4 regions of the Streptomyces sp. NPDC047049 genome follow, and region 1 is predicted to be linked to each of the others. Evidence: riboswitches for the same ligand, from Rfam matches in the RefSeq annotation. Region 1 holds a riboswitch; each other region holds the start of a gene.

Region 1 (4,913 bases):
CCCCGGCTCCTCCTCTCCCGCGCCCGCCGGCTCGCCGCCTCCGCGACCCCCGGCCGGCGGCGGCTGCTCGGCATCGCCGGCCCGCCCGGCGCGGGCAAGTCCACCCTCGCCGCCCACCTCGTGGCGGAGCTGGCCGGTCAGGCGGCGCTCGTCCCGATGGACGGCTTCCATCTCGCCGAGGCGGAGCTGCGCCGCCTGGGCCGTACGGACCGCAAGGGCGCGCCGGACACCTTCGACCCGGCCGGCTACGCCGCGCTGCTGGCACGTCTGCGCTCCCCGGAACCGGACACCGCCGTCTACGCCCCGGCGTTCGACCGCCGTATCGAGGAGCCGGTGGCCGGCAGCATCCCCGTCGCGCCCCACATCCCCCTCATCGTCACCGAGGGCAACTACCTCCTCCTCGACTCCGCCCCGTGGCCGCGGGTCCGGGCGCTGCTCGACGAGGTCTGGTACGTGGAGCTGGAGACCCCGGAACGGATCCGGCGGCTGGTCGGCCGGCACGAGCGGTTCGGACGTCCGCGCGCCGACGCCGAGCGGTTCGTACACACCTCGGACGAGGCCAACGCCCGTGTGGTGGCGGCCACCCGCGACCGCGCCGACCTCGTCATCACCTTCGCACCCGAAGAGGCCCCACCTCCACCGAGCGCATGACCCCGCTCCCCCACCGCCGCCGGTCGGCGAGCAGCCCGGCCACCGACAGCGCACCCCATCCGACGGACACCGCCACCGCCGACAGCTTCCGGCCGCGCCCCGGCAGCGTCGCACCGAGCAGGACGGCGTCCCCGAAGTCCGCCGCGATCCGCACATACGCGGCGGTACGCAGAGCCGGCCCTTCCGGAGCCAGCGTCATCGCCAGCCCGCTCACCGCGTCCCGCCAGGCCAGCGGGCGCAGTGCGGTACGGGTCGCCGGCCCGGTCCGCCCCCGGGCGTCGGCCAGCCCGGAGGGCCGGGCCAGCAGCTCGGGCAGCGCCGCCACCGCCACTCCGTACACGGCCGTGGCCACCCCGACCGCACGCAACAAACCGACCTTCATCCACCGTCCCCTTCTCTTTCCCTCGTCGCTTCTCAGCGACTGCTCCCCATCGACCGGCCGCACGAGCCCCTGTCACCCCGCCGCCTTCTCCCTCCTCTTCCTTTCTCTTTCTTTCCGCGAAGCCCCCCTTCCCAAACGACATCAGCGATGTCATCCTGACATCATGAGTGTCAGTGAGAAGCCTGCCGGAGACGCGAAAAACGCCGACGGCGGAGAGCCGTCGCCCACCGAAGACCTGCTGTACGGCGTCCTCCGACGCCTGTGGCCGCTGCATCGCACGGTCGTCCGCGCGGTGGAACACGAGCTGGTGGGCACGGGCATGACCGCCGGCGAGCACGCGCTGCTGGACGCGCTGCGCGCCGAAGGCCCGCGCACCGTGCCGCAGTTGGCGCGCGGGATGGGGCTCGACCGGCAGCCGGTGCAGCGCTGGGTGAACCACGCCGTCGAGCTGGGCCTGGTCGTGACCGCCCCGAACCCCGCACACCGCCGCTCGTCCCTGATCCGGCTCACCGACGAGGGCACGGAGGCGATACGCGGTGTCCGGGAATCCGAGGCGGCGGAGCTGAGGCAGCGGCTGACCGACCTGTCCGCCGAGGACGTCCGCACGACGCTGCACGTTCTGGACCGGCTCGGCGAGGAGTTCCGGCAGCTGGCGGACGGTTCACGCGTAACACCGGAGGAAACCGGCAGTTGCGGCAGCAGCGGCAAGAGCGACGACAATGGCATCACGCCCACCTCATCGCATCCGGTACACAAAGGACGGCCCGCAAGATGACCCGAGGAATCACCGACTGGTCCGAGATCGACAACGGGCTCGTGCCGGTCGACGACGGTGAGCTGTTCTACGAAACGGCCGGCTCGGGCCCCGCGGTGGTGCTGCTCCACGGCGGCATGCTCGACCAGCACATGTGGGACGAGCAGTTCGCCTGGCTGGTGAACTCCGGCCTGCGCGCGATCCGTTACGACTTCCGCGGTCACGGCCTGTCCTCGACCGTCACCGGGGACTACGCGAACCACGACGACCTGTGCGCCCTGCTCGACGCCCTCGATGTTCCCGACGCCGTCCTCGTCGGCCTCTCCCATGGCGCGCGGGTCGCGCTCGACACGGCCATAGCCCGCCCGGAGCGGGTGACGGCCCTCGCGCTCGCCTCCCCCGGCATCAGCGGCCGCGCCTTCACCGACCCCTTCCTCCTGGAACACATCAAGGCGCAGGTGGCGGCGATCGGCGCACCGGACGGCGCGGAACGCTATGTCGAGCACTTCCTGCGGATGTGGGTGGACGGACCGCACCGCGAGCCCTTTGCGGTGCACCCGGGATTCCGTGAGCGGATGCGCGCCTCGGCCGAGGCCAATGTGGAGGTCCATGCCGAGGGTGCGGGCGCCGGCATACCCCTTGAAGCCGGCGCCGCCGACCGCCTGAGCGAGATACGGGTGCCCACCGTCGTGTTCGACGGCGACCTCGACAGCAGGGACATCTCCGCCAATGCCCATGCGATCACGCTGACCGTTCCCGGCGCCCGAAGAGTCCGGATACCGGGCGCGGCGCATATGGTCAATCTGGAGAACACCGCACTCTTCGACCACGAACTCCACGCCTTCCTCTCCTCCCTGGACTACTGAGGGCTGCTGAGGGCACTGCGGACCGCTGGGGCCCACTGCGGCCTGCTGAGGCTGAGGCTTGCTGAGGACTGCCGCGGTCTGCTGCTCCGCCGCGGACCACGACTCCCTCCCCGAGACCGCCGGCGCAAAAGGCGACCGGGGCCGCAGCGACCACCCCCCGGCAGTTAGAGTGACCGGGCCGTGGTGTTCGGGAAGCCGGTGACGGACCTTGGGGTTCCAGACCGGAGCGGCCCTCGCCACTGTGATCGGGGAGTTTCCGCCCCTTCCGCAGGCGCACGGCGCGCCTGCGGCGCCACTGACCGCGACCGCGGCCGGGAAGGCGGGGCGGGCGCGTGCACCCGTAAGCCAGGAGACCGGCCACGGCATCTCACGAAGTGATCCACGAGGTGCTGGAGCGTGACCGCCGGATGGCCCTGTCCACCGATACCCCGACCACCCCTGCCTCCGCGGCGTTCCGCTGGCGCCGGCAGGACACCGTCCGCACCGCGGGCCTGATGGCCGTCATAACCGGCCTCCACGTCATCGCCTTCGGCGTGCTCTTCCTGCTCGTGGTGCCGCACCACTACGCCGTGGGCAGCCAGGTATTCGGCGTGGGGCTCGGCGTCACCGCCTACACCCTCGGGATGCGGCACGCCTTCGACGCCGACCACATCGCCGCCATCGACAACACCACCCGCAAGCTGATGGCCGACGGCAAGCGGCCGGTCTCGGTCGGCTTCTGGTTCGCCCTGGGCCACTCCAGCGTGGTCGTCGTGATGGCGGCCCTGGTGACGGGCGGCGCCCAGCTCGCCGGCACGCTGCTCAACGACGAGTCCCGTACGCACCAGATCCTCGGCACGATCGGCACCACGATCTCGGGGAGCTTTCTCTACCTCATCGCCGCCCTCAACCTGATCGCGCTGGCCGGGATCTGGCGGGTCTTCCGCGGTATGCGCAACGGCCACTACGACGAGGCCGAGCTGGAGCAGCGCCTCGACTCGCGCGGCTTCATGAACCGCTTCCTGGGACGGTTCACCCGCTCGATCTCCCGTCCCGGCCAGATGTTCCCGCTCGGCTTCCTCTTCGGGCTCGGCTTCGACACCGCGACCGAAGTGACGCTGATGGTGATGGCGGGCAGCGGCGCCGCGGCCGGCCTGCCCTGGTACGCCGTGCTGTGCCTGCCGCTGCTCTTCGCCGCCGGCATGAGCCTCTTCGACACCCTCGACGGCACCTTCATGAACTTCGCCTACCAGTGGGCGTTCTCCAACCCGGTGCGCAAGGTCTACTACAACCTCACCATCACCGGCCTGTCGATCGCCGTCGCCTTCTTCATCGGCACGATCGAGCTGGTGACCGTGCTGCACGAGAAACTCGCCCTCAACGACCCGCTGACCGGCTGGATTTCCGGCCTCGACCTCGACAATGTCGGCTTCCTCATCGTCGGCCTGTTCGTGGTGGTGTGGGCCGCGGCGCTGGCGTACTGGCGACTGACCGGCGTCGAAAAGCGCTGGGCGGAGCGGGCGGAACGAGCACAGCGAACCCGGCCGACGGAGCAGGCGGACCCGGACGGGCCTGCCACGCCGGACTCCTGAGGCGCGTGGGCCCTACGCCCCGCAGACCTCCCGGCGCCCGTAGTGGCGCCGGGACACCGCCGCCCCTTCAGGTGGCCGAGCCGGCCGCCGCCCCCGTCGCCAGATCCGGTCCCCAGCGCTGCAGCGCCTCCGCCAGATCGAGTGGCCGCAGCCGCTCCGGCTGGTCCGGTCCCGGCCAGTCCTCCCGCGGGACCCGCCACATCACCTCGAACTCGTTGCCGTCCGGATCCTTGGCGTACAGCGACTTGGCAACGAGGTGATCACTCGATCCCACCAGCGCACCCCGCTCGACGAGCTGCGCATGGGCCGCGACCAGCTCACCGAGCGTGCCGATCTCCCAGGCCAGGTGGTAGAGCCCGACCCGCCCGGCCTCGGGTCCCGGTGCCTGTGCTCCCACCGCGAACAGTGCCAGATCGTGATCGTTGAGTGAGCCGCGAGCACTGAGGAAAGCAGCCCGTCCCGGCACCTCCATCCCCACCGTGAGCCCCAGCGCCTCGGTGTAGAAGGCCACCGACCGCCCCACATCACGGACGTAAAGCACCGCGTGGTTCAGACGTTGTACGGACATGCAGCCTGCTCTCCGATCACCAGCCACGACACCGCCAGGGGCCACCGTGCCTCCCCCCTCCTGATCTACCCCACCGGCCCCACCCCTGCCCAGAGCCCTCGGCCCGGTATCCGGCCGTTTT
Region 2 (4,913 bases), on a different contig from region 1:
GACAGGTCCAGGCCGCGGGCCTGGTAGATGCCCTCGGTGACCTCGTAGAGGCCCTGCCGGCACACCAGCCGGCCCTGCCGCCACAGGCTCTCGTGCGCGGTCTCGGGGCAGTTCCCGGCCAGGAACCCGTAGGCCTCGGCGTCCCAGATCACCGTGCCGTCGTCCGCGGTGACCTGGGGCGGGTCGAGCGCGGCGATGAAGCCACGGTCGGCGTCTGCGAAGTCCTGGTGGTCATCCACGGGTGCAGCGGTCACGGAACGCTCCCTCTCCGGGGCGGCGGGCCATATTCGGCGGACCCATGCAACCGATTTAACCGAATTTGCCGGGTTATCGCATGTGTGCAGAGATCGCTTCCCGGCGGGGTGCGCAGCGGTCGGCCGCCGACCGGCTCGCCCCTGTGAAGGGCCTGCGGTCGGCGGCTGTCGCCTGCCCTCGGGGAGGGCGCGTCACGTGCCGCGACGGCTCTTCGACGCTGCGGCGACACACATGGCACCCAGCAGGAACGTCAGGGCACCGATGACGACGTTGTTCCAGATGACACCGGCGTCCGGGCTGCTGCCCACGATCCAGGGCGAGATGATCATCCATACACCGATCGCGCACATCGCGCCGCTCAGGCCGTACATCCGCTCCGGGGTGACCGTGAAGCCGACCGCCAGGAGGGCGATCGCGATACCGAGGATGAGGTTGTGCGTCACGAGCGCCGGCTGTGCGGCGGTGAAGTGGAGGATCCAGGGCGAGACGGCGCAGTACAGACCGACCAGCAACACCGGCCCGTCGACGAGTACCACGTCACGCCCGCCGAGCACCCGCTCGTACCGAGCCTGCATCTCAGAAGCATCGGGGTGACCTGCGAGATCTCCCCTGTGGTGTGAGACGTCGGCCATGCGACTCGCCTCCTTCACTCGCGGTCTGGCCGTTCCGCGTGGCATCGGGCCTCGCACTTTTTATTCTGCGCTTATGTCGCCTTTATGTGTAGATGAAGTGGCAAGCGAATTTTGCCGGACAACGGCCGTACCGCCGTCACCTGCGGTCCGGCGCCCGCCCCAGACCCAGATTCCAGCGCCCGCCGCGGCCGCTCAGCTCGGTCACGGTCAGCGGCGGCACATCCAGCCGCCAGAACGCCTCCACGGGAACCCCGAGCGCGCAGACCGCCGCCGCGCGGACGACATCCGGCTCGACCACGGCCAGCACCCGGCCCGCGGCCGGCGCCATCCGCGTCAGCCAGGCCCCGACCCGGTCGCAGAGCTGCCGCAGCGACTCCCCGCCGTGCCCCGCGAAGTCCGGGTCCGACAGCCAGGCGGACACCGCGAGCGGTTCGGCGTCGGCGACCTCCGCCAGGGTGCGGCCGCGCCAGGTACCCATCGCACAGCCCGCCAGCTCCGGCGCGGGACGGACCGGAAGACCGAGTTCCGCGGCCGTGCTCCGGCACCGGGCGGAGGGCGAGACAACGGTCCGGCCGGCGGCGGCGAGCGTTCCGGCCGCCTCCCGGACGCGGCGCAGCCCGGCCTCGCTCAGCGGGCCGTCGTCGTCGAACCGCACCTCGCGCTGGGCGTCGCCCGCGGCCGGTGAGACCAACATCACCCGAGTTGTCATGACCTCTTCTTTCGCTGTTCACCGGCACCGGCAACGCCGTACCCGCACAAGGGAGTTGCCCGGCCCACGCGCCGCGCCCCGCACCACTCCGCCCCCTCCGCGGCCTTGGCCCGGGGTCGGGTTCGCGGTACGTTCCCGATGATATTGACGACGACATGACGGAAGCCGGTGGGATCCCGGCGCGGTCGCGCCACTGTATGTCCGGTTTTTTCCAGCCCAACAGGGCCGGAACCGGGCGAGCCAGACCCGGCATGTCGTTACGCACTTCCACGAACAGGGACGCGAGTTCCCCGCACAGGAGGTTCCGCCATGGCCCAGACCATCGCACCGCCGGCCACCGGCGCCGTCACCCCGGCCCCGCTCCCCCTCAAAGCCATTGCCCCCTGGGCGCTGTTCTTCGGCGTCCTGATGCTCGTTCTGCTGTACTTCATCGGCGCGGAGCAGGGCGCCACCTCGCTGCTCTCCGGCACGGAGGTCCACGAGTGGGTCCACGACGGGCGCCACCTGCTCGGCTTCCCCTGCCACTGATCGGACGGCGCATCCATGAACTCCGTCACCATCAGAAACCTCCTGGTGCGCGGGATGCTCGCCGGTCTGGCCGCCGGTGTCCTGGCCCTCGTCGTCGCCTATCTGCTGGGCGAACCGCAGGTGGACGCCGCCATCGCGTTCGAGGAAGCACACAGCCACGAACACGAGATGGAGGTCGTCAGCCGCGGTGTGCAGTCCACGGCGGGCCTGGCCACCGGCGTGCTGGTCTACGGCGTGGCACTGGGCGGCATCGCCGCACTCGCCTTCTGCTTCGCCCTCGGGCGGATCGGCAGGTTCGGTGCCCGCGCCACGGCCGCGCTGCTCTCCGGCGCGGCGCTGCTGGCCGTCTACCTCGTCCCGTTCCTGAAGTACCCGGCGAATCCGCCGTCCGTCGGTGACCCCGACACGATCGGCAAACGCACCGCCCTGTACTTCCTGATGATGCTGCTCGGCATCCTGCTGGCCGTCGCCGCCACGATCCTCGGCCGGCGGCTGGCTCCGCAGCTGGGCAACTGGTACGCGGCGGTCGCGGCCGGCGCCGCGTTCGTCGTCGCCATCGGCCTCGCCTATGCGTTCCTGCCGGCCGTCAACGAGGTGCCGCACGACTTCTCGGCCACGCTGCTCTGGCAGTTCCGGCTGTCGGCGATCACCATTCAACTGGTGCTGTGGAGCGCCTTCGGGCTGGTCTTCGGCCACCTCGCGGAGCGGGTCGTGCCGACCCGGTCCCGGGCCACCGCGGCCGAGGCGGCACCCGCCGTCTCCTGATCCCGCGTGACCGAGGAAGGGCCCGCGACGCCGGATGTCGCGGGCCCTTTCCCGTGGTGGGGGTTCCCGTGGTGCGGGTTCCCGTGGCGCGGTTCCCTGTGGTGCGTTTCCCGTGGTGCGGGGCGTGTCCTCAAGCGGCCGCACGCACGGGGCGCCGCGCCTCGTGAGGACCTTCAGGACAGGCCGGGGATGCCGTCCAGATGCGGCAGATCGTGGTCCAGGCGCTCCCGTTTGGCGCGGAGGTAGCGGATGTTCTCCGCACGGGGCGTCATCAGCAGCGGGACCTGTTCGGCGACGGCGATGCCGTGCCGCAGCAGCGCCTCGCGCTTGCGCGGATTGTTCGACAGCAGCCGCACCGACCGGACGCCGAGGTCCAGCAGCATCTCCGCGGCGACGGCGTAGTCACGGGCGTCGACCGGCAGCCCGAGCGCGATGTTCGCCTCGACCGTGTCCAGCCCGCCCTCCTGCAGCTTCATCGCCCGGAGCTTGGCCAACAGGCCGATCCCCCGGCCCTCGTGGCCCTGGAGATAGACCAGAATGCCGCGCCCTTCCGCCACGATCGCCCGTAGCGCGGCGTCCAATTGATCGCCGCATTCACAGTGGCTGGAGGAGAAGACATCACCGGTGAGGCATTCCGAATGCACCCGGGTCAGCACCGTCTCTCCCCCGACCTCACCGTGGACCAGAGCTACTTGCTCGATCCCGGTACGGCGGTCCAGATAGCCGACGGCGAGGAATTCACCATATGTGGTGGGCAGCCTGGCCGTCACCACCTGTTCCACATCGGGTTTGCGGCCGAGGGCATCATCGATTGCGACACGGAGGTCGGGGCGGGCATCGTTGTCGGCGTCCATCATGGCGCGATCGTACCCGCGGCGGGAATGGATCGACGGTAGTCACTCAGAACACAACAAGTATGCTGCGAGAACCATGACTCGGTGGGTCAGCGACGAAAGGCCGCAGCACACGATGACCGCTTCGGGACACCCGACTCCGGCGCCCGGCCTGTTGCCGGCGGACACCACACAGGACGTACGGACACGGCGGCCGACGATGGCCGTGCTGCCCATCGGCAGCTTCGAACAACACGGTGACTTCCTGCCGTTGACCACCGATACCGTCATCGCCTGCACCATCGCCCGGGAGGTGGCCGCCGGCCGTCCCGTGCAGCTGCTGCCGCCGCTGACGGTGTCCTGTTCCCACGAACACGCCGCCTGGCCGGGGACGGTGAGCATTTCGGCGCGCACCCTGCATGCGGTCGTCACGGACATCGCTGATTCGCTCCGCAAGTCCGGTATCGGCACGTTGATTCTCGTGAACGGACACGGTGGAAATTACGTGCTGCGCAATGTCGTTCAGGAATCCGCGGGGCGCGGCATGCGGATGGCGCTCTTCCCCGGATCGGCCGACTGGGACGCCGCGCGCACCCGGGCCGGGGTGCAGACCTCCGGGCACACCGATATGCATGCCGGAGAGGCCGAGACGTCCATTCTGCTGTACGCCCATCCCGAATTGGTCAAGGAAGGCTACGAATCGGCGGATTGCGTCGCCGATGACCGGAAGCACCTGCTCACGCTCGGCATGCCGGCGTATACCGAATCCGGGGTCATCGGGCGCCCGTCGCTGGCCTCCGCCCACAAGGGACGGGAATTGCTGGCCGGCCTGGTCGAGGCATTCGACGAATATGCCGCGCTGTTCGGCGCAGGAACGGAAGACCATGACTGAGGTACTCGACACGGCGGCCGCCTGGGAGCGGCTGCGGGCGGTCCGTACCGCAAAAGCGGCGCGGGCCGCCGGATGGGTGGCCGACGGGGACGGCGGGCCGCGCTGGGACCGGCCCGCCACGCCCGAAGCGGTGGAACTCGCCACGCGCTACCTGCCGTTGTGCCTGGCCGGACCCCGGGTCGCTTTCGCGCAGCTCGGGCAGAGCCTGGACGGCTTCATCGCCACCCGTACCGGCGACGCCGACTATGTCACCGGCCCGGAGGACCGCTGTCATCTGCACCGGCTGCGCGCGCTGGCCG
Region 3 (4,913 bases), on a different contig from region 1:
CCGGCCGCGCCAGGGTCTTCTCCGCCGCGAACCGTACGCGCACGGGCAGCAGCCCCAGCCCGTCGACCGTGCCGGCCTTGGACTCCACGTCGTCCTCGATGCGCTCGCCCAGCATCTGGAAGCCGCCGCAGATGCCCAGCACCGGGCGGCCCTCGGCGGCCCGCCGGACGACCGCGTCCGCCAGCCCGCGCTCGCGCAGCCACGCCAGCGCCCGGACCGTGCCCCGGGTCCCCGGCAGCACCACCAGGTCCGCGTCGGCCAGCTCCTCGGCCCGGTCCACGAACCGCACCGCCACGCCCGGCTCCGCGGCCAGCGCGTCCACGTCCGTGAAGTTCGACATCAGCGGGACGGCACAGACCGCCACCCGCAGCACCTGCGCGCCGTGCGGCAAAGCCACCACGCTCTCGCGCACCGCACCGCGCAGCGACACCCTCAGTCCGTCCTCCTCGTCGATGCCGAGCCCGTGCGAGAAGGGCAGCACGCCCAGCGTCCGCCGCCCGGTGAGGCCGCGCAGCATCTCCAAGCCCGGCTCCAGCAGCGTCACATCGCCGCGGAACTTGTTGACGAGGTACCCCGCGACCAGCGCCTGGTCCTCCTTGGACAGCAGCGCGGTGGTGCCGAAGAAGGAGGCGAACACCCCGCCGCGGTCGATGTCACCGACCACCACCACCGGGATCCGGGCGGCCCGCGCCAGCCCCATGTTCACGAGATCGGTACGCCGCAGGTTGATCTCGGCCGGACTGCCGGCGCCCTCGCAGATCACCGCGTCATGGGTACGCCGCAGCTCCGCCAGGCAGTCGGTGACCGTGCCGAGCAACTGCTCCTGGCGGCCCTCGTGGTAGCCCCGGGCACTGAGCTCGCCCACCGGCTTCCCCAGCAGCACCACCTGACTGCTGCGGTCGCTGCCGGGCTTGAGCAGCACGGGGTTCATCAGCGCGGTCGGCTCCACCCGCGCGGCGGCCGCCTGCATCGCCTGGGCCCGCCCGATCTCCGCGCCCTCGCGCGTGACGAACGAATTCAGCGACATGTTCTGCGCCTTGAACGGCGCCACCCGCACGCCCTGCCGGGCCAGCCAGCGGCAGATGCCCGCCGTCACCACGCTCTTGCCCGCGTCGGACGTCGTACCGGCCACCAACAGGCCACCGCCGACGGCCCCGCCCGATGCCTTCAACCGCCCGTTCACCGGGTCCTCCTCATACGCCGGGACTCCGGCTGTCGTGAGCCGTACGCGCCAGTGCCCGCACGGTCCTGCGCGTTACCGCACCCGCGGCCGGCCGGACGGCGGCCACCGGGGCCCGCCACAGCGCCCCGGCCGCCAGCCGTGCCGCCACCGTCGTCGCCAGCGCCAGGACGCTCACCCGGCGCGAGAGCCGCACCGCCCGTTCGATGTCGGGCACCGCGACCGGCGGCGCCCCGCCGTTGAGCTGCGGCCGGTGCTCCACCCGCCCGCCGTAGGCCAGCGTGCCGCCCAGCCGGACGCCCAGCGCGCCCGCGAACGACGCCTCCACCGGGCCCGCGTTGGGGCTCGGATGGGCGCCGCCGTCCGCCCGCCAGGCCCGCAGCGCACCGCGCCGGTCGGGACCCGCGAGCACGGTCAGGGCGGCGGTCAGCCGGGAGCCGGGCCAGCCGGCGAGGTCGTCGAGACGGGCCGAGGCCCAGCCGAAGCGGCGGTGGCGCGGCGACTTGTGCCCCACCATCGCGTCCAGGGTGTTCACCGCCCGGAACGCCACCAGACCGGGCACCCCGCCCAGCGCGCCCCACACCAGGGCGCCGACCACGGCGTCCGAGGTGTTCTCGGCGACCGACTCCACCACCGCGCGGGCCATCTGCGGCCCGTCCAGAGCCTGGGGATCGCGGCCGCACAGATGCGGCAGCCGCTCCCGCGCCACCTCCAGGTCACCCGCCGTCAGCGCACCGCCGACGGCCCGGGCCTCCCGGCCGAGCGAAGTCCCGCCCAGCACCGCCCAGACCGTCGCCCCGGTCAGCGCGATCCGGGCGCCGTCGCGCAGGGAAGCGGGCGCGGCGGCCCGTACGGCGCGCTCCAGCAGCGCGGCCCCGGCGGCGGCACCGCCCGCGCACAGCAGGGCGTGCGCCGCCCCGTATCCGCGGTGATCGCGCCACAGCCGGCGTTCGACGGCGCTCGCGGCCCGTCCGAAGGCGGCCACCGGATGGCCGCGCCGCGGGTCCGCCGCGATCAGGTCGCCGAGGAAGCCGAGGGCCGCGCCGCACGCATATCCCGCGTGTTCGCCGCGCACCGGTCAGACCGCCGCTGCGGCGTGTCCAACGGACCCTGTGGCGGCGGGCAGTGGAGATCTCGAAGGGCGGCCGGGCATGGCGGTGTGTCCTCACTCAGGGTCCGCGCCCTGGCTCGACGTGACGGCGACAAGAGTCTCCTGGCTCCCGGATCGGCGAGTCCTCCGGCCTTCCAGTCCCTGCGGACGTCATCGGACGTACGCGAGGCGGACCGTGGCCTTCGCTGGAGGAACGCTCCCCGGTGACAGTGGCGGGACCGCGCCGGATTCGCACCGGACTTCCTCAGCTGTCGCCGAATGGCTCCGGCAGTCCACCACGCCCCGCGATGCCCGTCAACTCGCCCTTGACCTGCAACGCTGCCCCGTGGCACGCGCTGTGGTGCACGCCACAGCGTGGCAGGAAGGTCACAGACGGTTGCCCGTGCCCCTGATCTCACGTCACTATCTGGTGGTGCACGGTGGCGACGGGGCCGCCGGAAGGGGGCCGGGGGATGCCGCAGAGCGCTGACCGCCACGAGATCCGCCTCAGGATCACGGGCACCAACAATCCGGACCAGGACCTCGAAGACCTCAGGGCCTGGCTGGAGCGCGAGCCGTGGCTGGACCGGCACGGCCACGACTGGCTGCTCCGGCCGCGGCCGGCGGACGAGAGCGACGACGGCCCCGGTGACATGGCCGCCGGCCTCGACGACCTGATCCTGGTCATCATCGGCGCCGTCACCGGCGAGATCACCAAAAGTCTCACCATCGCCCTGCAGGAGTGGCTGCGCCGGCGCCGGGAGGAACGCGACACCGGCGAGCGGCCCGCCGTCGCGGTCGGGGCCGGTGACGGGGACCTGCACGCGCTCGGCGACACGGGCCCGGCCACCGCGGCCCCCGAACGCCCCGATCCCGGCAGCCCGGCGGACGGGAGCGGCAGCACCTCCGGGGACTGAGCCGGATGTCCGAATACGACGCACGGGGCAAGGTCAACCGGGCGCTGCTGATCAGCGTCGACGACTACCGCACGCTGCGCCCGCTGCCCGCGGTGAAGGACAACGTCCGCAAGCTGGAGCGGGCTCTGCTCGCCCCCGGCACCGATCTGTTCACCAAGGGCGAGGTCGTCACCTGCCGGCCCCAGGAGCCCTGGGAGGTGGAACAGGCGCTGGACACCGTCGTCCAGGAGGCGCGCGGGCTGCTGCTGGTGTACTTCTCCGGCCACGGCCGGGTGGGCAGCGACGGCGGCAATCTGCACCTCATGGTCGGCGCCTCGGAACGGCGGCACAAGACCGTCTCCTGGCAGGACACCGTGCTGTCCTATCTGGACAACGCGCGGGCCGACCGCATCGTGATCGTCCTGGAGTGCTGTTACGCCGGCAACGCGAGCGAGGCCTTCCACTCCTGCCGCCACCCCACCTCGCTGCTGATGGCCGCGCAGCCCAACCGCCGGATCTTCAGCGGCGAGGAACCCACCGGGGGCAGCGTCTTCAACCGTGCCCTGGTCCAGATCCTGGAACAGGGCATCCCCGGCAAACGCTTCGTCACCTTCGAGGACCTGGTCCGGGCGCTGCGGGAGCAACTGGCCGGTGAACGGACCCCGATGGGCGACGTCTGGGAGCCGCGCTCGGCGAAGCAGAACACCGTCGACGACGTCATCCTGTCCTTCGCCACCCCCGAGGCCCGCCCGCCGACCCCGCTGCGGATCCGATTGCGCCGCAGGCTGAAGTCGTCCTTCCGGCGCTGGACCGGACTCCTGCTGATCCTGGCGATCATCTTCGTACCGGCCGTCACCGGCGTCGTCCTGCTCCAGCTCCCCAACGACGGGGCGCCCTGCCCGCCCGCCCTCGAACTGCGGCTGCTCACCGCTCCCGAGGCCGAACCCGCGCTGCGCCAGGCCGCCTTCGACTACGAGATGTCCGAGACCAACACCCGGCCCCTGACCGGCGAGGGCAACCTCCCCGACGGCTGCCGGCGGGCCCAGATCACCGTCTACTCCGCCGCCCGGGACCAGGTCGACCAGGGCTTCGCCGCCGCCGGACGCTGGCAGGGCGAGGCCCTGGGTACCGGGCAGGCCCGGCCGGCCGACAAGGGCCTCGACCCGCTCAACCGGCCCGGACCCCAGCCCGACATCTGGATCCCCGAGTCCACCGCCGACTATTACGAGGCCCGCCGCGGTATGCCCGCCACGGCCTCCCCGGCGACCCTCCACTACAGCGACCCCGTCGCCTACACCCCGCTGGTCGTCGGCATCCCGGAGAGCCGGCGGCTGGACGACGTCGAACCGGCCGACGCCTCCTGGCCGGATCTGCTCACCCAGACCGACGGCAGCCACCACGACCTCTCACTCCTGCGGCCCAGCCCGGTGCTGTCCGGCACCGGCCTGCTGCACACCCTCGGCCTCTACCTCGCCCACGACGGCCCGGACGGCACCTCGACGGGAGCGCCCGACCTCACCCTCGCCCGGCAGGCCGAGGAGCGGCTGTCCGCCCCGGGCAGCCAGTACGCGGGCAGCACCGAGCTGCTGTGCTCGCTGCGGCCCGACACCGGCACCGACGCCGCCGGCTCCGTCGACCGCGCGAAGTCCGCGCCCCTGGTGTCGGAGAAGTCCCTCGCCGACTACAACCTCGGCCACGCCATCGGCAGTTGCCCGGCCCGCCCGTCCGCGCTCCCGTTGCGCAACCG
Region 4 (4,913 bases), on a different contig from region 1:
CGCCCGGCTGCAACTCGGGTTGTGGAGCGGGGTCGCCGGGGATCTCGACGAGGCGATTGCCGCGCTGGGTGAATTGCTGCCCGCCGTGGAGAAGGAACTGGGCGGCTCCCACGAGCTGAGCTTCTCGGTCCGGCACCAGCTGGCCCGCTGGCACGGCGCCCGCGGCGACGCCCACGAGGCCGTCGCGATCCTCGGTCCCCTCGTCACCGAGCAGCAGCGGGTGCTCGGCGCGCAGGATTACCGCACGCTGGCTTCCCAGGGGCTGCTGAGCCGCTACTCGAGCTGATCCCCCTCGCTCACCTGGCCAGGGCCGGGTCGTCGCACCACCGCGACGGCGCGGCCCGCCGCCGTTTCCGTACGTGCCGCCCAGTGCCTACAACGACGAGCGGTGCGCACAGTTGGATGCCGCGCGCACCGTCGGCAGGGCTGCAGGCGCTCACCACCAGCACGCCACCACCGACCAGCGCAAGAGCGGTGCCCGGCCGGATTACCAAGGCAGCTGTCCCAGTACCAATGGCAAGGGTGTCCGGCCGCCCGGGCGCCGACGCCACTCCGTGCGTCGCGAGGCGGAGGCAGTGGCAGCGCCGGTCAGCGGATCTCGCTCGTCGTCCGGCGGTAGGTGGAGCGCCGGTCGTCGATCTCGGCCCAGCGGTCGCCGTAGACGTTCTCGGTGATGCCCGGCTCCCGCAGGAAGTCGTGCGGGAAGCCCAGCGGTACCGCGCTGCACCGGTCGAGCCGCGCCTGCGCGTCGGCGTCGAGCGTGACCTCCACCGCGGCGAGGTTGTCGAGCAGCTGGCTCTCCTTGGTGGCGGCGATGATCGGGATGATGTTGCCGGGCCGGCCGCGCAGCCACGCCAGCGCCACCTGCGCCGGGCTCCAGCCGCCCTGCTCGGCGATCTCCAGCACCGCGGTGACGGTCTCCTCGGTGTGGTGGTCCGACCGGTCCGCCTCGCCGACGGCATGCAGCCGGCCCTTCTCCCCGCGGCGGTACTTACCGGTGAGCCGGCCGGCCGCGAGCGGCGCCCAGGCCAGTACGGCCAGGTCGAAGGCGCGGGCCTGCGGCAGCAGTTCGCGCTCCGGCGTCCGCTCCAGCAGGTTGTAGCGCAGCTGCGAGCCGGCGAACGCGGTCCAGCCGCGCAGCTCGGCGAGGGTGTTCGCCTGCGCGATCTCCCAGGCGGGCCAGTCGGAGACGCCGAGGTAGAGCACCTTTCCCGAGCGCACCAGGTCGTCGAGCGCCCGCATCACCTCCTCCACGGGCGTGAAGTTGTCCCGTGCGTGCACCCACAGCACATCGAGATGGTCGGTGCGCATGCGCTCCAGGCTCTCCTCCACCGACCGGACCAGGTTCTTGCGGTGGTTGCCCGCCGCGTTCACATCGCCCTTGCGGGTCGCGCAGGTGTATTTGCTCGCCAGCACGAAGCGGTCCCGGCGGCCTTCGAGCAGTTCCCCCAGGATCCGCTCCGAGGTGCCGTCGGTGTAGTTGTTGGCGGTGTCGACGAAGTTGCCGCCGGCCTCGGCGTAGGCGTCCAGGATCCGGCGGCTGGTGTCCTTGGCGGCGCCCCAGCCCCAGTCCTCGCCGATGGTCATCGCCCCCAGGCTCAGCTCGCTCACCCGCAGGCCGGTCCTGCCGAACAGTGTGTAGCGCACGTGGTTCCCTTCGATCAGCGCAGCTCTCCGGTAGTGCGTTCACGCTAGGAGCTGGAGCGCCCTCCAACGCAAGGCGCGGCCGGGCGTGGGGGTCCGGTTCCGGCCTCTTCGGCGGCGTGGACCGGGCGGGCGAGCGAGCGGGCGAGCGGGCCCTGCCGGTGTGCCCTGGGGAGACGTCCCCGAGGAACACCCCCTACGGAGCCATGTCCTGGGGAACATCCTTTACGGAGACACCCCCGGGAACCCATGCCCTAGGGTGGGCCGGGCAATGGTTCGCCCTGTCCGCCAGGCAGGCGCGTCGTAAGAGGGAACCCGGTGGAAGTCCGGGACTGCCCCGCAGCGGTGAGTGGGAACGACCGCCGTCATACGCACTGGGCCCGGCCGGGTCTGGGAAGCGACGGCCAGTAGATGTCCGCCTTGGTGGATGTGCCCGCGAGTCCGAAGACCTGCCAGTGCCCCCGTGCGACCGGTGCGCGGGGAGATCTCGGTGACCTCGAGGGCGGGTCGGCGGACATCAGACGGGTACGTCCGGCTTGTTGGCGCCGGGGCCCGTCCGGATCGCCGTCCCTTCGCGTCCTCGACCCGTCCCGTGGTCCATGGAGACATACTCGCGAAGGAGAGTTCCGTGACCAGCACGTCCGCAGCCGCGGCAGCACGCGCCACCGTGCACGGCTACCCCCGTCAGGGGCCGAACCGTGAACTGAAGAAGGCCATCGAGGGCTACTGGAAGGGCCGCGTCGGCGCCGACGCCCTGCGCGCCACCGCCGCCGGACTGCGCCGCGGCAATTGGCGGCAGCTCGCCGAGGCCGGTGTCCACGAGGTGCCGACCGGCGACTTCTCGTACTACGACCATGTGCTGGACACCAGCGTCATGGTCGGCGCCGTCCCGGACCGCCACCGCGCCGCCGTCGCCGACGACGCCCTCGACGGCTACTTCGCGATGGCCCGCGGCACACAGGAGGTGGCGCCGCTGGAGATGACCAAGTGGTTCGACACCAACTACCACTACCTGGTACCGGAGTTGGGGCCGGACACGGTCTTCGCCGCGGACTCCGCCAAGCAGGTCGCCGAGCTGACCGAGGCGCTGGGTCTCGGTCTGACCGCTCGTCCGGTCCTCGTCGGGCCGGTCACCTATCTGCTGCTGGCCAAGCCCGCGCCCGGTGTGGCGCCCGGTTTTGATCCGCTGACGCTGCTCGACCGGCTGCTGCCCGTCTACGCCGAGGTCCTTGCCGATCTGCGGGCGGCCGGCGCCAAGTGGGTGCAGCTGGACGAACCGGCGCTGGTGCAGGACCGCTCCCCCGCCGAGCTGAACGCCACGGCCCGCGCCTACCGCGACCTCGGCTCCCTCGTCGACCGTCCCCAGCTGCTGGTCGCCTCGTACTTCGACCGGCTGGGCGAGGCGCTGCCGGTACTGGCGAAGGCGCCCGTCGAGGGGCTGGCGCTGGACTTCACCGGCGCCGCGGCCGGCAACCTCGGGGAGCTGGCGGCGGTCGGCGGACTGCCCGGCAAGCGGCTGGTCGCCGGTGTCGTCGACGGCCGCAATGTGTGGATCAACGACCTCGGGAAGTCGCTGGCCACGGTGGGCACGCTCCTCGGCCTGGCCGAGCGGGTCGATGTGTCGACCTCCTGCTCCCTGCTGCACGTCCCGCTGGACGCCGCCGCCGAGCGCGATATCGACCCGCAGATCGCCCGCTGGCTGGCCTTCGCCCGACAGAAGACGGCGGAGGTCGTGACGCTGGCGCGCGGTCTGGCCCGGGGCACCGGCGCCATCGCCGCCGAACTCGCCGCCAACCGCGCCGGCCTGGCCTCCCGTACGCGTTCCGCCCTCACCCACGACCCGGCCGTGCGCGCCCGCGCCGCGGCCGTCACCGATGCCGACGGCCGCCGTTCGCAGGCGTACGCCGAGCGGAGTGCCGCCCAGCGCGCCCACCTCGGGCTGCCGCCGCTGCCGACCACCACCATCGGCTCGTTCCCGCAGACCGCCGAACTGCGCACGGCCCGCGCCGACCTGCGGGCCGGGCGGATCGGCACCGCGGGCTACGAGGAGCGCATCGCGGCCGAGATCCGCGAGGTTCTGGCCTTCCAGGAGAAGGCCGGCCTCGATGTCCTGGTGCACGGAGAGCCGGAGCGCAACGACATGGTGCAGTACTTCGCCGAACAGCTCACCGGCTACCTCGCCACCCGGCACGGCTGGGTGCAGTCCTACGGCACCCGCTACGTCCGCCCGCCGGTCCTGGCCGGGGACATCTCCCGGCCGGAGCCGATGACGGTCCGCTGGACGACTTACGCCCAGTCGCTCACCGACCGGCCCGTCAAGGGCATGCTCACCGGCCCGGTCACCATGCTCGCCTGGTCCTTCGTCCGCGACGACCAGCCGCTGGGCGAGACCGCCCGGCAGGTGGCCCTCGCCCTGCGCGACGAGGTGCGTGACCTGGAGGCGGCGGGAACGTCGGTCATCCAGGTCGACGAGCCCGCACTGCGCGAAACCCTGCCCCTGCGCGCCGCCGGCCAGTCCGCGTACCTGGACTGGGCCACCGAGGCGTTCCGCCTCACCACCGGCGGGGTCCGTCCGGACACCCAGATCCACACGCACATGTGCTACGCGGAGTTCGGCGACATCCTGCGCGCCATCGACGATCTCGACGCCGATGTCATCAGTCTGGAGGCGGCCCGCTCCCATATGCAGGTCGCCGGGGAGCTCGCCACGGCGGGATATCCGCGCGAGGTGGGACCCGGTGTCCATGACATCCACTCGCCGCGCGTACCGGGCGTGGACGAGACAATGTCCTTGCTGCGCAAGGGACTTGAGGCCATTCCGGCCGAACGGCTGTGGGTCAACCCGGACTGCGGTCTGAAGACCCGCGGCTGGCCCGAGGTGCGGGCCGCACTGGAGAACCTGGTCGCGGCGGCCCGCAGGACCCGCGACGCACTGCCCGGCACGGCCTCCTGAGCCTGCGGGCCGGGGGCCGGCGCCCGCAGGACCCGGCCCCCGGCCCGGAGCAGGGGGATCCGGCCAACTTGGCCGGATCCCCGGCTACTCCCGGCCACCGGCCCCCGGTTCCGCGCCGTACCGCACGGCCCCGCACCGCGGCCCCGGCCTGCTTGATCAACACCGTTTCCCGTGCTGCCCGTACGCCGTTGTGCCCCGCAACCATCACCCCGGGGAGTTTGAAGGGAACAAGACGCCTGATGGCATGAAAATCCATACGAAAGGCCGCTGCGGAGCAAGGTGTTCGCTACGTTCCCCTTGCGCCGCACTCCTCCCC

The links. A riboswitch is a leader RNA that binds a small molecule or an ion and turns the genes downstream of it on or off. The one in region 1 is predicted to bind cobalamin.
Region 2: another riboswitch for cobalamin. It lies ahead of ABZ851_RS27905 (CbtB-domain containing protein); the one in region 1 lies ahead of ABZ851_RS07215 (HoxN/HupN/NixA family nickel/cobalt transporter).
Region 3: another riboswitch for cobalamin. It lies ahead of ABZ851_RS19595 (cobalamin biosynthesis protein); the one in region 1 lies ahead of ABZ851_RS07215 (HoxN/HupN/NixA family nickel/cobalt transporter).
Region 4: another riboswitch for cobalamin. It lies ahead of metE (5-methyltetrahydropteroyltriglutamate--homocysteine S-methyltransferase); the one in region 1 lies ahead of ABZ851_RS07215 (HoxN/HupN/NixA family nickel/cobalt transporter).

The regions. Positions count from the first base shown of each region.
Region 1 is NZ_JBEYVM010000002.1:705,528-710,440, reverse strand. Features, by position in the region: gene ABZ851_RS07235 (nucleoside/nucleotide kinase family protein) at 1-651, shown strand, start outside; gene ABZ851_RS07230 (hypothetical protein) at 608-1,033, opposite strand; gene ABZ851_RS07225 (MarR family winged helix-turn-helix transcriptional regulator) at 1,197-1,808, shown strand; gene ABZ851_RS07220 (alpha/beta fold hydrolase) at 1,805-2,653, shown strand; cobalamin riboswitch at 2,818-3,030, shown strand; gene ABZ851_RS07215 (HoxN/HupN/NixA family nickel/cobalt transporter) at 3,028-4,224, shown strand; gene ABZ851_RS07210 (VOC family protein) at 4,292-4,792, opposite strand.
Region 2 is NZ_JBEYVM010000016.1:65,363-70,275, forward strand. Features, by position in the region: gene ABZ851_RS27890 (alkyl sulfatase dimerization domain-containing protein) at 1-254, opposite strand, end outside; gene ABZ851_RS27895 (SPW repeat protein) at 447-887, opposite strand; gene ABZ851_RS27900 (histidine phosphatase family protein) at 1,024-1,596, opposite strand; cobalamin riboswitch at 1,697-1,862, shown strand; gene ABZ851_RS27905 (CbtB-domain containing protein) at 1,906-2,124, shown strand; gene ABZ851_RS27910 (CbtA family protein) at 2,140-2,889, shown strand; gene ribA (GTP cyclohydrolase II) at 3,063-3,743, opposite strand; gene ABZ851_RS27920 (creatininase family protein) at 3,859-4,614, shown strand; partial or broken gene ABZ851_RS27925 (RibD family protein) at 4,607-4,913, shown strand, end outside.
Region 3 is NZ_JBEYVM010000008.1:8,317-13,229, reverse strand. Features, by position in the region: gene ABZ851_RS19600 (cobyric acid synthase) at 1-1,183, opposite strand, end outside; gene ABZ851_RS19595 (cobalamin biosynthesis protein) at 1,194-2,255, opposite strand; cobalamin riboswitch at 2,387-2,538, opposite strand; gene ABZ851_RS19590 (hypothetical protein) at 2,744-3,187, shown strand; gene ABZ851_RS19585 (VWA domain-containing protein) at 3,193-4,913, shown strand, end outside.
Region 4 is NZ_JBEYVM010000017.1:104,675-109,587, forward strand. Features, by position in the region: gene ABZ851_RS28865 (tetratricopeptide repeat protein) at 1-286, shown strand, start outside; gene ABZ851_RS28870 (aldo/keto reductase) at 589-1,647, opposite strand; cobalamin riboswitch at 1,900-2,116, shown strand; gene metE (5-methyltetrahydropteroyltriglutamate--homocysteine S-methyltransferase) at 2,273-4,597, shown strand.